Regions from separate parts of the Micromonospora sp. LOL_024 genome, predicted to be linked through region 1. Evidence: riboswitches for the same ligand, from Rfam matches in the RefSeq annotation. Region 1 holds a riboswitch; the other holds the start of a gene.

The links. A riboswitch is a leader RNA that binds a small molecule or an ion and turns the genes downstream of it on or off. The one in region 1 is predicted to bind cyclic di-AMP.
Region 2: another riboswitch for cyclic di-AMP. It lies ahead of ACFHWY_RS23115 (coiled-coil domain-containing protein); the one in region 1 lies ahead of ACFHWY_RS26655 (NlpC/P60 family protein).

Annotation. Positions count from the first base shown of each region.
Region 1 covers NZ_JBHMIS010000055.1:3,713-11,037, forward strand. The annotation lists gene ACFHWY_RS26630 (class E sortase) at 1-646, opposite strand, end outside; gene ACFHWY_RS26635 (DUF881 domain-containing protein) at 654-1,454, opposite strand; gene ACFHWY_RS26640 (cell division protein CrgA) at 1,676-1,939, shown strand; gene ACFHWY_RS26645 ((Fe-S)-binding protein) at 2,213-4,408, shown strand; gene ACFHWY_RS26650 (NlpC/P60 family protein) at 4,668-5,672, shown strand; cyclic di-AMP (ydaO/yuaA leader) riboswitch at 5,866-6,004, shown strand; gene ACFHWY_RS26655 (NlpC/P60 family protein) at 6,017-7,057, shown strand; gene dcd (dCTP deaminase) at 7,106-7,325, opposite strand, start outside.
Region 2 covers NZ_JBHMIS010000030.1:28,537-35,861, reverse strand. The annotation lists gene ACFHWY_RS23135 (hypothetical protein) at 1-380, opposite strand, end outside; gene ACFHWY_RS23130 (hypothetical protein) at 512-925, opposite strand; gene ACFHWY_RS23125 (helix-turn-helix transcriptional regulator) at 1,048-1,383, opposite strand; gene ACFHWY_RS23120 (carbonic anhydrase) at 1,540-2,235, shown strand; gene ACFHWY_RS23115 (coiled-coil domain-containing protein) at 2,298-3,311, opposite strand; cyclic di-AMP (ydaO/yuaA leader) riboswitch at 3,315-3,446, opposite strand; gene ACFHWY_RS23110 (YibE/F family protein) at 3,613-4,974, opposite strand; gene ACFHWY_RS23105 (metal-sensitive transcriptional regulator) at 5,285-5,581, opposite strand; gene ACFHWY_RS23100 (heavy-metal-associated domain-containing protein) at 5,700-5,909, shown strand; gene ACFHWY_RS23095 (hypothetical protein) at 5,941-6,906, shown strand; gene ACFHWY_RS23090 (heavy metal translocating P-type ATPase) at 6,918-7,325, shown strand, end outside.

The DNA of each region.
Region 1 (7,325 bases):
GGGTCCCTGGCCAGGGCGGCGGGGAACCGAGCGCCGCGGGCCGCACGGCACCACTCGGTGCGGAACCGCCCGGCTGGCCCGAGGCGCTGGTACCGGTGGCGCTGGCCTGGCCGGCGTCGCTGACGCGGGGGTGGCCGTCGCCCCGGTGGCCGTTGGCGGCAACGGGGCGGCCGGCCGGCTCGAAGGCTCCGCGCCAGGGCGTCGGCCCCACCGGGATGTCCGGCTGACCGGACGGCAGGGCCACTCCGGGCCACTGGTCGGGGCCCGTCGTGCCCTGCGGCCGGCCGGCCGTACCATCGGGCCCCTGGCCCGGTGCCCGATCCCGCTGGTCCGTCGACAGTCCCAGGTCCGGCGTGGGCTGGGTGGGGGGCGTCGGATCCCACTGGTTGGCCCTGGCGGGTACCGGGTCCCACTGGTTCGCCGTAATCGGTGCGGTGTCCCACTGGTTCGCTGGGCGGGCGGTGGTCGGTGCGGAGTCCGACCGGACCTGGGCGGTGGGCCGGGCAGGGGTTGGCGGCACCGGGTCCGGCCATGTGCCGGCCGGTCGGCTCTGGGTGCCGGCGGGTTCGGATTGCTCGACCTTGGGCAGGAAGGCGGTGGGTTCGTCGGCCCGGTCGCGGTGCCGGCCGTCAGACTGCTGGCTCACTGCGGCCTCACTGGGGCACCGTCGCCGATCGGAGTGTGGTGGAGTCCTCGAACGCCGGCACGGTGACGGTCGCGACTTCCTCTGAGTAGCCGAGTTGGTAGTTGTCGACAGCGTCCCTGAACCACCGGACTCCCTCGGATGCGGCGAGGGCCTGCCGGAGCACGGCGGGATCGCCAATTGCCACGATCTCGAAAGGTGGGGAATGCACCCGGCCGTGCAGCAGCAGGGTGTTACCCACGCAGCGTACCGCGCTGGTCGTCAGCACGCGGACGTTCTCGATTGACATCGCCTCGGCGCCGCCGGCCCACAGGGCGTTGACCACCGCCTGGACGTCCCCCTGGTGGACAACCAGGTCGTCGTTGGTGGCACCGTCGGGTAGGCGGCCGGACTGCGGCGCGTCGTTGAGCTCGACGATCAGGCCGGGGCCGGTGAGGGCGGTGAAGCCGGCCGCGGTCCGGCTGGCGACGGCGCGGTCCTGCTGTTCCCTGATCGGGCCGTCCGAGCGGGCGAGGTCGGCCGTGCGGCTCTCGACCTCGCCCCGCAGCGCGGCGGCGCGGTCCTCGTTCGTCGCCACCTGAGCGCGACGGTCCTCAATGAGTTCGGTGAGCTGGGGCCGCCGGTCCTCACGCAGCGCGGTGCCGCCAGCGGTGGTGGCCGTCGTGGTGAAGAGCAGCCCGGCCGCGAGAGCGATCAGCGGTACCCCGACCGACCAGACCGGCCGCCGTTGGCGTGGCCGGCGAGGCAGTAGCCCGCCGACGAGTCGTCGCAGCGCCTTCTGCCACGACGCCGCGCCGGACGTGTACTCCACGGACCGTCCCCCTTGATTTCGCGCTGCGGAGCCGCCTGGTGCGGTCCGAGTAACCTGGTTCTACCCTGCGTTCCGGCGTGGCCCGGTACGGGTCTGGCGCCACTCGTGGATTGAACGGGTCTTCCGGACTACGCTAGCTCTCGAACATTATTGGCCATGGACCGTCGCCCTCGCGCCCGGTTGTCAGGCCGGACGAGGTCGTAACCCCTCTGGAGAGCGTCGTGCCCAAGTCTCAGGTCCGCAAGAAGAAGGTGTACACCCCGCCCACGGACGTTCGCCCGACGGCGACCGCCGCGACGCGGAAGCCCAGCCCGGTGTGGCTGCCGGTCTCGGCCGTCTCACTGATCGTCTTCGGCATCGGTTGGTTGGTGGTCTACTACCTCTCCGAGCAGGAGTACCCGGTCATGGAGCTGGGCTACTGGAACCTGGCCGTGGGCTTCGGTGCGATGGTCGGCTCCCTGATTCTGCTCTCCCGCTGGCGCTGACTCCCAGGTCGCCGGGCCGACCAGGGTTGGTCAGCCCGAGCCCGGCGCAGCGTGGGCCGGTGCCGCCTCCTAAGGTGTGCGCAGGGCGGCGTGGCCCGGGTGCGAGAAGACTCACGTTACTGCTGGGTAACCTTGCGCGTAGGCTGCACTGCATGACCGAGCGGAGCGAGGTCATCGACCGGTCAGGTTGAGATGCGGCGGCGGTAGGGCGACCGCATCACCACCCCGGTCGCCGAGCCGCTCGACGCAGCAGCAGACCGGGAGGCCAACTCGATGGGCAGCGTCCAGATCGTCACCACGATCCTCGCGGCCGCCATCACCGCCGTGGCGGTGTGGCTTGCGGTACGCGCGGTCTCGAAGATGACGGCCGTGATCCGGCTGGGTCAGCCCGACCCGACCCGGTTCGGCGACAAGGCCAGCCGTACGACGACCATGCTCGCGGAGACCGCCGGGCACACCCGAATGCTCCGTTGGAGCGTTGTGGGCGCGGCGCACTGGTTCGTGATGGTCGGCTTCGTGGTGCTGTCGCTCCTGGTGCTCGAGGCTTACTTCGAGGTGGTCTCGCCCACCGGAGGGCTGCCACTGATCGGCGGCTGGGCGCTCTACGGGCTGGTCACCGAGTGGATCGGCATCCTGGGTGTCATCGCCATCGTGGTGCTGATCGCCATTCGGCTGGTCAATCGCCCGAGCCGGGCCGGACGCCGGTCGCGGTTCACCGGCTCCACGATGTGGCAGGGCTACTTCGTCGAGGCGGTCGTGCTCGCCGTACTGATCATGGGTTTCGTGATTCGCGGTTTCAAGGTGGCCACCGACCACTTCGAGTACCCGACCTGGGCCACCCCGCTCAGTCACGCGGTCGGCTCGGTGCTGCCGGGCTGGGAGTCCGCCGTCAGCGTCGCCGCAGTTGTCAAGATCGGCATCTCGATGGCCTGGGTCATCGTGATCTCCCTGAACGTCACCATGGGTGTGGCCTGGCACCGCTTCCTCGCCTTCCCCAACATCTTCTTCAAGCGGCAGCCGGGCGCGGCCGGCTCCGGCCTCGGCGCGCTGCGGCCGATGATGAGCAACGGCAAGCCGCTGGACTTCGAAGAGGCCGACCCAGAGAAGGACCAGTTCGGTGTCGCGCACGTCGAGCAGTTCACCTGGAAGGGCCTGCTCGACTTCAGCACCTGCACCGAATGCGGTCGCTGCCAGTCGCAGTGCCCGGCTTGGAACACCGCTAAGCCGCTCTCGCCCAAGCTGCTGGTGCTCAGCCTGCGTGACCACGCGTACGCCAAGGCGCCCTACCTGCTGGCCGGTGGCGGCAAGGACGCATCCGGCGAGGAGAAGGCCACCGCCGCGCAGCTCGCCCACGTCGACGTGCTGGCGCTCGCCGAGGCGGAGAAGCCGTTGATCGGCGATGCCGAGTCCGGCGGCGTGATCGACCCCGACGTGCTCTGGTCGTGCACCACCTGTGGCGCCTGCGTGGAGCAGTGCCCGGTGGACATCGAGCACGTCGACCACATCGTCGACATGCGCCGCTACCAGGTGCTCATCGAGTCGAACTTCCCCGCCGAGGCCGGTGTGATGCTGCGTAACCTGGAGAACAAGGGCAACCCGTGGGGCGCGCCGCAGAACACTCGTGAGGACTGGACCAAGGGCCTCGACTTCGAGGTTCCCCGGGTCGGTGAGGTCGAGGACTTCGAGTACCTCTTCTGGGTGGGCTGTGCCGGCGCTTTCGAGGACCGGGCCAAGAAGACCACCCGAGCGGTCGCCACGCTGCTGAACGAGGCGGGTGTCTCGTTCGCCATCCTCGGTGAGGGGGAGACCTGCTCGGGTGACCCGGCCCGGCGGATCGGCAACGAGTTCGTCTTCCAGATGCTCGCCCAGCAGAACGTCGAGACTCTCAACGAGGCGTTCGAGGGTCGGGAGCAGAGCAAGAGAAAAATAGTCGCTACCTGCCCACACTGTTTCAACACGCTGGGCAACGAGTACGGCCAACTGGGCGGCGAGTTCGAGGTCGTGCACCACACCCAACTGCTGGCCCACCTGGTCAGCACCGGCAAGCTCACGCCGGTGCAGCCGGTCGACGGTGGCGTGACGTACCACGACCCCTGCTATCTGGGCCGGCACAACCGGGTCTTCGCCGCACCCCGCGAGGTGCTAGGCGACTCGATCGAGGGTGATCTCGTCGAGATGCCGCGCAACAGCGAGCGTTCCTTCTGCTGCGGCGCCGGCGGCGCCCGGATGTGGATGGAGGAACGGATCGGCAAGCGGGTCAACGTCGACCGGGTGGAAGAGGCCATGTCCACCGGGGCGAAGACGGTCGCCGTGGGCTGCCCGTTCTGCTCGACGATGCTCAACGACGGGGTCAACGGCAAGGGCGCCGGGGAGCAGGTCGAGGTAGTAGACGTGGCCAGTGTGCTGCTCCGCTCGGTCCGGCCAGAGCAGGCGCCGGGCACCGGGGTGCAGGCACCGGTCGCCGGCTGACCGGCGGCGTACCCGACAGGCGCGGCGGCACCCAGACCGGGCGCCACCGCGCCTGGTTTTGTATTGACCCGCATAAGTGTCACGAAATGGTCGACACCCTTTGTGTGCGTGCCGTAGCTCAAAGGTGAATGAACCGTTGGTCGTCTTGATTCCCAACGGCGCTTTCCCTAATGTGAAGCACCGGCCGCCGTAGGTCGTCTGTCTCGCCCCCTACCGCTCGCGAGGCACCCGGTGGCCGGTTGCAAAGGAGTCGGTACCGGTGGCAACCATGCCCCTCCATCGCCACACGGCGGGACGCGCCCGTTCGAGCGGCTTCCGTCGGGGCGCTCGTCGCCTGGTCGTTCTCGCAGCCGCCGCAGCATTCGGTGCTGGCCTGCTCGCCGCCCCCGCGTACGCCGAGCCGTCGGTCGACGAGATCGAAGCGCAGATCGACAAGCAGTGGCAGCAGTTGGAGCCCACGATCGAGCAGTACAACAAGGTGCGGGCGCAGCTGAGGGTCAACCGAGCCAAGTCGAAGGACCTCCAGAAGAAGATCCAGCCGCTGGCACTGGAGACCGAGCTGGCGATGAACCGGGTGGCCGATCTCGCCTCCCGCTACTACGTCAGCGGCCCCTCCTCGGAGCTCGGTGCGGTGCTGCTCAGCGTGAATCCGGACATGATCGGCGAGCAGATGGCGCTCCTTGACCGGCTGGCGACGCAGGAGCGTCGGCAGTTGGAGGGCGTCATGAAGATCCGGAAGAAGTACGACGACCAGAAGGCCGATCTCGACGGGCTGATCGCCGACCAGGAGAAAAAGGAAAAGCAGCTGGCGGCGAAGAAGAAGCAGATCGACGCCGAGATCAAGAAGCTCGAGCGCTCGCTGCCGGTGACCACGGTCAAGACGACCAACTGCCCGACCATCAACGGTGTGGTCAGTGACGCGGCACGGACTGCCATCAGGACCGCGTGCAACCAGGTCGGCAAGCCGTACGTCTGGGGTGCCACCGGACCGAACTCGTTCGACTGCTCCGGCCTCACCCAGTACGCGTACAAGGCTGCCGGCATCTACCTCACCCACTTCACCGGCTCCCAGTGGAGCGAGGGCAAGGCCATCTCCCGGTCCGACGCCCGCCCCGGCGACCTCGTCTTCTTCCGCAGCGACGTGAGTCACGTCGGGCTCTACCTGGGCAACAACCAGATGGTGCACGCGCCGCGCGCCGGGAAGCCGGTCAATGTCTCCCCGATCACGACGATGCCGGTGGCCGGCTTCCGCCGACCCGGCTGATCGGCCCGAGCGACGCCGTTGAGCGGTCACGCAGGAACGAGGAAAGGCCCCCGGTCAAGCACCGGGGGCCTTTCCCGATGTCAGATCTAAGCACAGGGAGTAGCGGTGTGGATGTGTTGCGTATCGACGTCGATCGTCTCTACGCTGGGCAATCGTCGGCCCGCTTGCAGCTCCGTCCAACCAGGGCGGTAACGGTCCGACACCGTCGAGTCGTTTCTGAACGAGCGAGCCGGGGACCCAGGTGCCCGGGGTGAATCCGCGATCGCCGCGGTAGGGCGTCCCTTCCCGCCCGAACCCGTCAGCTAACCCGGTAGGCGGTGTGGCGAGAAGGAGAACGCAGCCCGGTGGCACACGACGCCCCGCGGCGCAGGTCCCAGTGGCCGGAGATGTCCGGTCGACTGGCCGCTGTGCCGCGTTTCCGCTGGTACCGCAGCAGCACCGCACTAGCCGCGCTGACCGTGGCCGCCGTGATCGTGACCGGTGGCGCGACAGCGGCCCAGGCCGACCCCACGGTCGCCGACATCGAGCGCCAGATCGACGAGGACTGGAACCGGCTCGAACCCGTCATCGAACGGCACAACGCCACCCGGCAGGACCTGGCCGCGAACCGGCGCAAGACGGAGGCCCTCACCGCCCGGATCGCACCGCTGGAGGCACAGGTGGACGAGGCGATGGACCGGGTCGGCGCGTTGGCCGCCCGGGCGTACCGGGGCGAGCAGGTACGGTTCGTCAACACCCTCCTGGGCAGCCGGTCGCCGAGCGAGGTCGTCGCGCAACTCGGCGCGCTCGACCGCTACGCCCACTACCAGCAGCAGGACGTGCGACAGGCGAGTGAGTTGCGCGACGAACTCGCCGCCACCCGGGACGGGCTGGCCGGCACCAGCGCCGAGTTGGCGCGCAGCGAGGCGGACCTCGCGGAGAAGCGACGGCGGATCGAAGCCGAGATCGACCGGCTGCAACGGCTGCGACTGCGGGCGTACGGCAAGGGGGGCGGCGGCCAGCTGCGACCGGCGCCCTGTCCGGCCAGCTATCCGGGCGGGCCGGCCGGAGAGGCGGTCACCTTCGCCTGCGCCCAGATCGGCAAGCCCTATTCGTGGGGCGCCGAGGGGCCGAACGCCTACGACTGCTCCGGGCTGATCCTGGCCGCGTGGGCGCGGGCCGGGGTGGCGCTGCCGCACAACGCGGCGCGGCAGCGGCAGGTCACCGCGTCGGTCAGCCGTAGGGCGCTGCGCCCCGGCGACCTCGTTTTCTACTACCGGGACCTGCACCACGTCGGGCTGTACGTCGGCGGTGGCTGGGTGGTGCACGCCTCCCGCGCGGGCCAGCCGGTGAAGATGAAGCAGCTGGACAGCAGCCCGGTGCACAGCTTCGGCCGGCCGGGCTGAGACGTCAGCCGGTTGGCCACCGAGGTTCGGCTCCTGGCCGCTGAGGCGTCAGCCCGTGGGCCAGGTGCGCCAGCTCTGCCAGGCGCGGCTCGGTGTCGGGCCGCGCTGACCCTGGTAGCGCGAGCCGTAGACGGCCGACCCGTACGGGTGCTCGGCCGGCGAGGAGAGCCGGAAGATGCAGAGCTGACCGATCTTCATGCCCGGCCAGAGGGTGATCGGCAGGTTGGCCACGTTGGACAGCTCCAGGGTGACGTGGCCGGTGAAGCCG
Region 2 (7,325 bases), on a different contig from region 1:
GGGGTTCGGGGCAGCGGCATGGCGGCGGCGGTGGAGAGCCGGCGGACGCCGGCCTCCGCCGCTTCGTACGCCTGCCAAGCCTGCTCGGCATCGGCCTGTGCGGCGAGCCACCCGTCGCGGCGTCGTCGCGCCGTCGCGTCGGCCCGGTCGGCGGCCACCACGACCTCCTCGGCCCAGCGATCCTGATCGCGTCGTTCGTCGGTGTGCTCCGAGCGGCTCGGCAGCGCGGCATCCCGGATCCGGGTGCCGGCATCGAAGCGGAGGAGCCGGGGACGCAGCAGCAGGCCGGTGACGGCGAGCATCACCACGCCGAGCAGGCTCAGCCAGATCGCCGCAGCCCGGGGCACGTCGAGCAGGACGGCGGAGAGGGCGTCTTGCATGATCAACACCTCGTGGTCGGATGGAGGGTCGCCGAGTGTCGGTGGAGCCGGGTGTGACGGCTGGTCGGCCAGCGGACCGCGTCGGCGGGTACGCCTCGATCGTGCGTCGGGGGTGTCCGGTGAGCCGCCGGTCAGGCGTCGGGCGGCCCGCGCCGGGTCGGCTCGCCCTCTCCGGTGGTGGAGTGTGGTGCGGCGACGGGCCGGGCCGGGCCGGTGACGACGGCGGCAGCGATGGCGATCGCGGTGCGTGGTGTGGCGACGCCCGTGGCGGGTGCGGCGTCGACGCGCCCGATGCCGGCCGGGGGTGCCACTGTGATCGTCGCCTGCTCGTGCCAGGCCGGAAACTGGTCACCCATCCAGCCGGGCTCGGCGACTCGGGTGGCCACGGTCGGCAGGTCCGCCGCAGTGGGCCGGGTCGGCAGCTCGGCTGCGATCCCACCGACACCGACGGCGAGCACCAGCGCGGCCAGCGCCAGCCGGGTCAGTTCCCGCATCGCGCGCAGCGTCGCCGGCCACATCGGACGGGCGAACGCGAGAGACGGCACCCGTCCAACCTATCCCGCTGTCCGGGATAGTGCACTGCCGCTGACGCCTGCCAGCCGTGAAGCACGACACCTTGTCCGGGTTGGACAGCAGGGCGGTGTCAGCCATGCCGGACCGAGCGGGGTCAGCGGTCAGCGATGCCTGCCACCGGTTCCTCGGCGAAGAGGGCCAGCAGGTCGCCGATGTGACGGTCGGCCTCCGCCGGGTGGCGGAACCGTCCGGCCGGATTGAGGGTGTATTCGTTGCGCCGGCCGACCCGGGTGCGATGCAGATAGCCACCGGCTTCCAGGTCGGCGACGATCGCCTGGGCGGCGCGTTCGGTGACGCCGACCTCGTCCGCGACGTCGCGCAACCGGGCGGTGGGGTTGCGGGCGATGGCGAGTAGCACGTGTGCGTGATTTGTGAGGAAAGTCCAGTTACGAGTGTTCTCCCGCTCGCCGGTGTTCGCCATGTCCGCCATCGTATGACTTCCACTCCCGACGGGGACCGACGGATACATGAAATGCATATCACGCATAGCTTGACGTGCCTTGCGCTGCGTGTGACGGTGGTGGCAGCCCGAGACCAGTGCCGGCCGGGATGACCAGGCAGCCACCGAGAGGCGAGGTGAAGCCGGATGAGTCGACCCGGATCGCTCGGTCCGCAACCAGGGCCCGATCGTGAACTCCTGACCACGGATGTTCCCGGCGCTCCGCAACGGGCGCTCGCCGAACTGATCGCCGGCAACCAGCGGTTCGTCACCGACGCGCTCCGGCACCCCAACCAGAACGCTGGGCGTCGCGCCGCCGTCGCGGGCGAACAGCACCCCTTCGCGGTGATCGTCGGCTGCTCCGACTCCCGGCTCGCTGCGGAGATCATCTTTGATCGCGGGCTTGGTGACCTCTTCGTGGTCCGTACCGCCGGCCACACCGCCGGTCCGGAGGTGCTCGGCAGCGTCGAGTACGCGGTGACCGTGCTGCGTACGCCGCTCGTGGTGGTGCTCGGGCACGACTCGTGCGGTGCCGTGCAGGCGGCGCGCGAGGCGGTGGCCACCGGCACCTCGCCGCCGGGTCACCTGCGGGCCGTCGTCGACGCCGTGGTGCCCAGCCTGCGCCGGGCGCAGCAGGCGGCGGTGACGGACCTGGACGCCATCGTCGAGATCCACATCGCGCAGACCATCGAGGTGATGCTGGAGTCCTCCACGGCACTCGCCGCCGAGGTGGCCTCCGGGCGGTGCGCGGTGGTGGGCATGTCGTACAGGCTGGCCGCCGGTGAGGTCCGCGCGGTGGCCGCCGAGCCCGCCGACCTGGCCGAAGTGGTGGCCGCCGCCTGAGCCGACGAATGGAGGGCCGTCCCGCCCAATGACCGGACGGCCCTCCATTCGTCGCGGAGCGCTCAGAGCAGCGACACGTGTACGTGGTCGGTGTGGTTCGACGGGCCGCTGTAGGAACTCCACCCCGTCGCCGGGAACCAGATCTGCCGGTTCCAGATCACGTAGTAGACACCCAACCGGTCGGCATTACGGACCAGGAAGGCCGCCAGGTTGTTGCCGTAGATCCGGGTGTCGTTGTTGTACCACGGCCTGAAGCCGCTGTTCTGCAGCGACCAGTCACAGGCCCGGCCCTTGGGGTGCTCGAACTTGTCGCCCGGCCGGAAGCAGCCAACGAACCGGTTGAAACCGGCCCGCTTGACCTCCTTGTACATGTGCAGCGTCCGGGGCGTGACGCAACCCGACGTGGTCGGGTCGTTCTGGCTGCACGACTCGGACTTCCAGCCGCCGTCCGACGCCCGGTTCGGCCCCACCCGCGCCACCGGGGAGGTGGCGTCGACCAGGCCGCCGGTGAGGCCCACGCCGCCGACCAGGCGGAGCGACTTCTCCGCCTCGGTCTTCTTGCGGGCCATGTCGTTGGTCAGCTTCTGCTGCTCGCGAACCTCGGTGTCGAGCGCGATCTTGGCCTGCTCGGCGCGGACCTTGATCGCGTTGACCTCGCTGAGCTTCTTGTCGTTGACCAGGTTCAGCTCGTCGAGTGCGGAGGCGCGGCCGATGAACGAGTCGGGGGCGGTGCTCTGTAGCAGCATGGCGATCGCGCCGACCCGGCCCGTGCGGTACGACTGGGTGGCGATCTGGGCGACCTGCGGGGAGAGGGTGTCCAGGTCCGCCTGGGCGCGGCGAACCTCGACCGCGAACTGCAGCTGCCGCTTCTTGGACTTCTCCAACTTGGACTTGGCCTTGGAGTAGTCCCGGTTGGTCGCCTCAATCAGATCGTTGAGCATCGGCGGGTCGTCGTCGTGCTCCGCCGGCTTGGGGTCGTCCGGCGCGGCCACCGCCGGCACCGGGCCGGCGAACACGGCGAACACGGCGAACACGGCCACCACGGGTGTCAACCAGCGGCGTAGGGGTGCCGTCACTGTTTTCCCTTCCATCGACCGCCGACCGGGTTAGCTGACGGGTTCGGGACGGAAGTGGCCCCTACCGCTCTCGCGGATTCACCCCACGTGCCTGGGTCCCCGGCTCGCCTCGCGGCGATTGGGCGGTGGCACCGCAGGCGCCGCTGCGCGCCTTCGGCGGTGACCGGCAGTGAGGTTACCCGAGAGTCCATCTGGGCTTCTACGCCTCGAACCCGGCTAGATGCGTTATTTCGTAATCGCTTTGGGTGACCAGCGACACGGAACTGAGCCGTATCGGCGGGAGCAGTCACGTAGAGGAGTGTCACCATGTGGTGTCCGTGCTCCTGTCCGGGTCGGGCCACCCCGAGCGGGTGGCGGGGGACGTGTTGCGGGTGGGTGGGGTGCTGAGCGCCTGGAGCGCCTCAGCCCGGTCCGTCGCCGGCCGGAGGACTGTGGGGGAGGGGCCGCCGGTGGCCGCGCCGGCCCGACTGAGGTCGGCGGCGCCGGGGCGACCGGCGGTGGTCACCACCGTGGCCAGCGCGGTGGTCAGCGGTACCGCGGCGATCAGCCCAAGAGTGGCGACCACGCTGCGGACGATCTCGGTGGTGAGGAACTCGGTGGTCAGGATCTGGCCCAGTGCGCGGGAGTCCGCGGTGAGCAGGAGCAGCAGCGGCAGCGAGGCGCCGGCGTACGCCAGCACGATGGTGTTGACCACCGAGGCGATGTGCGCTCGTCCGACCCGGGTCGCTGAGCGGTACAGCTCACGGCGGGAGGCGTCGGGGTTGGCCTGGTGCAGCTCGGTGACCGTGGCGGCCTGGGTGACCGTGACGTCGTCGAGCACCCCCAGCGACCCGATGATGATGCCGGCCAGCAGCAGGCCGTGCAGATCGACGTCGGCGCGGAACATGGACAGCGTGGTGGCGTCCTCGCTGCCGAATCCGGTCAGCTGGGTGGCTCCGGTGGCTGCCAACCCGAGCAATCCGGTGATGACCAGACTGCCGAGCGTGCCGAGTACGGCCACCGAGGTCTGCGCGGACACGCCGTGCGTCAGGTAGAGCACCACGAACATGATCAGTGACGCGCCGACGATGGCGACGACCAGCGGCGGCTGGCCGGCGCTGATGCCCGGCAGCACGAAGGTCAGCAGGATGGCGAAGCTTGCCGCCAGACCGCCCAGGGCTGCCAGACCTCGCCACCGCCCGAAGGCGACGATGGCCGCGGCGAAGAGCACCGCCAGCCAGATCAACGGCTTGCCGCGTTGGTGCTCGGCGATGTTGTAGGCGCTGATCGACGGATCCTCCGGGTCGATCAGCGAAACCAGGATGATCTCGTCGTCGACCCCTACCCGGGGCGCCCCGGGGCCGGCCGGAATGGGCGTCTGTACCTCCTGGCCGGCGTCCGGGCCGCTGTCCACCCGGACAGTGACCGTGCCGCACGGCCCTGCCGACGCCGTCGGGCTTCCTTCGGGGGCGGGGGTGGGCGGGCAGGGTTCGGTCACCACCCGGGTGACCGTGCCGTGGTACCGGGGCGTGTCGTCGGCCGAGTCGGGGCGTGGCGCGTCCCGGGGCCAGAGCACGATGGCGGCGACCAGGGTGGCGAGGAAGAGGGGGACCACCGTCACGACGAGGATCCGCCGCACCCTCGGCGGGGTGGGCGGAGCGGAACGGGTGTGATCGGCGCCCATTCAATGTCTCCCAACAATTCCAGAGCTGAGTACGTGCCGTAGGGCGCGAGGGTTCAGTGCGGACGGCCAGCGGGGGCGCCGCGCGGCGCGATCGTCCTGAGCGTGGCGCGGACGCTGCGTACCGTGAGCGGTGGGCCGGCTCCGGCTGGCCACCCCGGATCGGTGGGCGTGCGCTCGGCGGCGGACACGGGCCGCGAAGGCGCGCGGATTTCGGCTGGCCATCGTATGCGAATGGTAGCCAAGCCCGAGATCGGAACGTCGGCTCGCGTGGGTTCGTCGGCGGTTCGCGGCTCCCGCGGCGAGAGCTCGGTCAGCCTCGCTTCAACAGCCGGCCCACGGCGGCCATCATCTCGGTGGCCATCTCGTCGGCTCGACCCTCCGCGGCACCTTCGTGCAGGCAGTGTCGGGCGTGTCCGTCGAGCAGGCCGAGGGCGACCTTGTCCAGGGCGGCCTGGACAGCGGAGATCTGGGTGAGCACGTCAATGCAGTAGCGATTCTCGTCGACCATCTTCTCGACGCCACGCACCTGGCCCTCGACGCGCCGCAGCCGGGCGAGCAACTGGTCCTTGCTGGCGGTGTAGCCACGGATCGGCGCGGGTGTGGTCATGGCGACAAGGATAACCTACCCCTGGGGGGTATGGTACGGTGCTCTCGCGGATACCCCTGCCGGGTATCCGCGACCACATTGCGCCACCCGTCGTCGGCGGGTGCGGAAGGAGATTCGGATGGTCACCGCCACGTACCAGGTGCAGGGCATGACCTGCGGGCACTGCGTCAGCGCGGTCAGCGCGGAGATCGGCGCGATCCCCGGCGTGCGGGACGTCGAAGTCGAGCTGACCGCCGGCCGGGTCACCGTCGCCAGCGACGAGCCGCTGAGCGACGACGCGGTGCGCGCGGCCGTCGACGAGGCCGGATACGAGCTGGCCGGCGCCTGAGGCGGCCGACGGGCGAAATCGAGGTGTCACGATGAACACGGCGATCAAGCTGAGTGGCTTCGCGTTCGGCCTCGCGGCGGTGTTCGGCGCGGCGTACGGCGCGGGCCAGGCGACCGGGCCGATCGCCCCGGTCGTCACCGGCCACGACGCGGACGCCACCGGCGACCCGGGCGGCACCGGCCACGACGCGGGCGACGAGGGGCACGCCGACGGTGCGGCCGGGCACCTGCCCGGTGGGCTGCTCGTCGCCGACCGGGGCTACACGCTGATGCCGGTCGCGGCGCCGGACGGCGAGTTCGCGTTCCGCATCACCGGGCCCGACGGGCACCCGGTGACCGGGTACGACGTCAGCCACGACGAGCGGATGCACCTGATCGTCGCCCGGCGCGACCTCTCCGGCTTCCGGCACGTACACCCCGAGATGGCCCCGGACGGCACCTGGCGGATCGCCTCACCACTGGGCTTCCCCGGGGTCTGGCGGGCGTTCGCCGACTTCACCCCGACCGGCGGTGCGCCCATCACGCTCGGCGTCGACGTGACCGTCCCGGGCGAGCTGACCGAGCAGCCCCTGCCCGCCCCGGCGAGGCAGACGACGGTCGACGGCTACACCGTGAGCCTCGCTGGTGAGCCACAGTCCGGCCGCCGCGCGACGCTGACCCTCACGGTCAGCCGCGACGGCACGCCGGTCACCGACCTGGAGCCGTATCTCGGCGCGTACGGGCATTTGGTGGCGCTGCGTCGCGGTGACCTCGCGTACCTGCACGTGCACCCCGAGGGCAGCCCGGCTGACGGGCGGATCGCCTCCGGCCCGCAGGTGAGCTTCGCCACCGAATTCCCCTCGGCCGGCGCGTACCGGCTCTACCTCGACTTCCGCCACGGCGGGGTGGTGCGTACCGCCGAGTTCACGGTGCACGTCGGCGAGCCGGGCAGCGTGCCCGCGCCCGGTCCCGGCGCGCCGGGACCTGAGCACGGCACACCCGGCCACGAGCACGACTGACGGGACCAGCCATGACCACGAGCCGACCTGAGACGGCCACACCGCACCTGATCGAGCTGGTCATCGGCGGCATGACCTGCGCCGCTTGCGCCGCCCGGATCGAGAAGAAGCTGAACCGGATGGACGGCGTGCGGGCCAGCGTCAACTACGCCACCGAGAAGGCGAGCGTCACCTACGACGCACCGGTGACCCCCGACGACCTGGTCGCCACGGTCAAGCAGACCGGCTACCGCGCCACGCTGCCACCACCACCCACCCCCGACGCACCAGCAGCCGCCGGACCGGCGGACGGGCTGTCTGTCCTGCGTACCCGGCTGTGGATCTCGGTGGCGCTGAGCCTGCCGGTGGTCGTCCTGGCCATGGTGCCCGCCTGGCAGTTCACCTACTGGCAGTGGCTGTCGCTGACCCTGGCCGCCCCG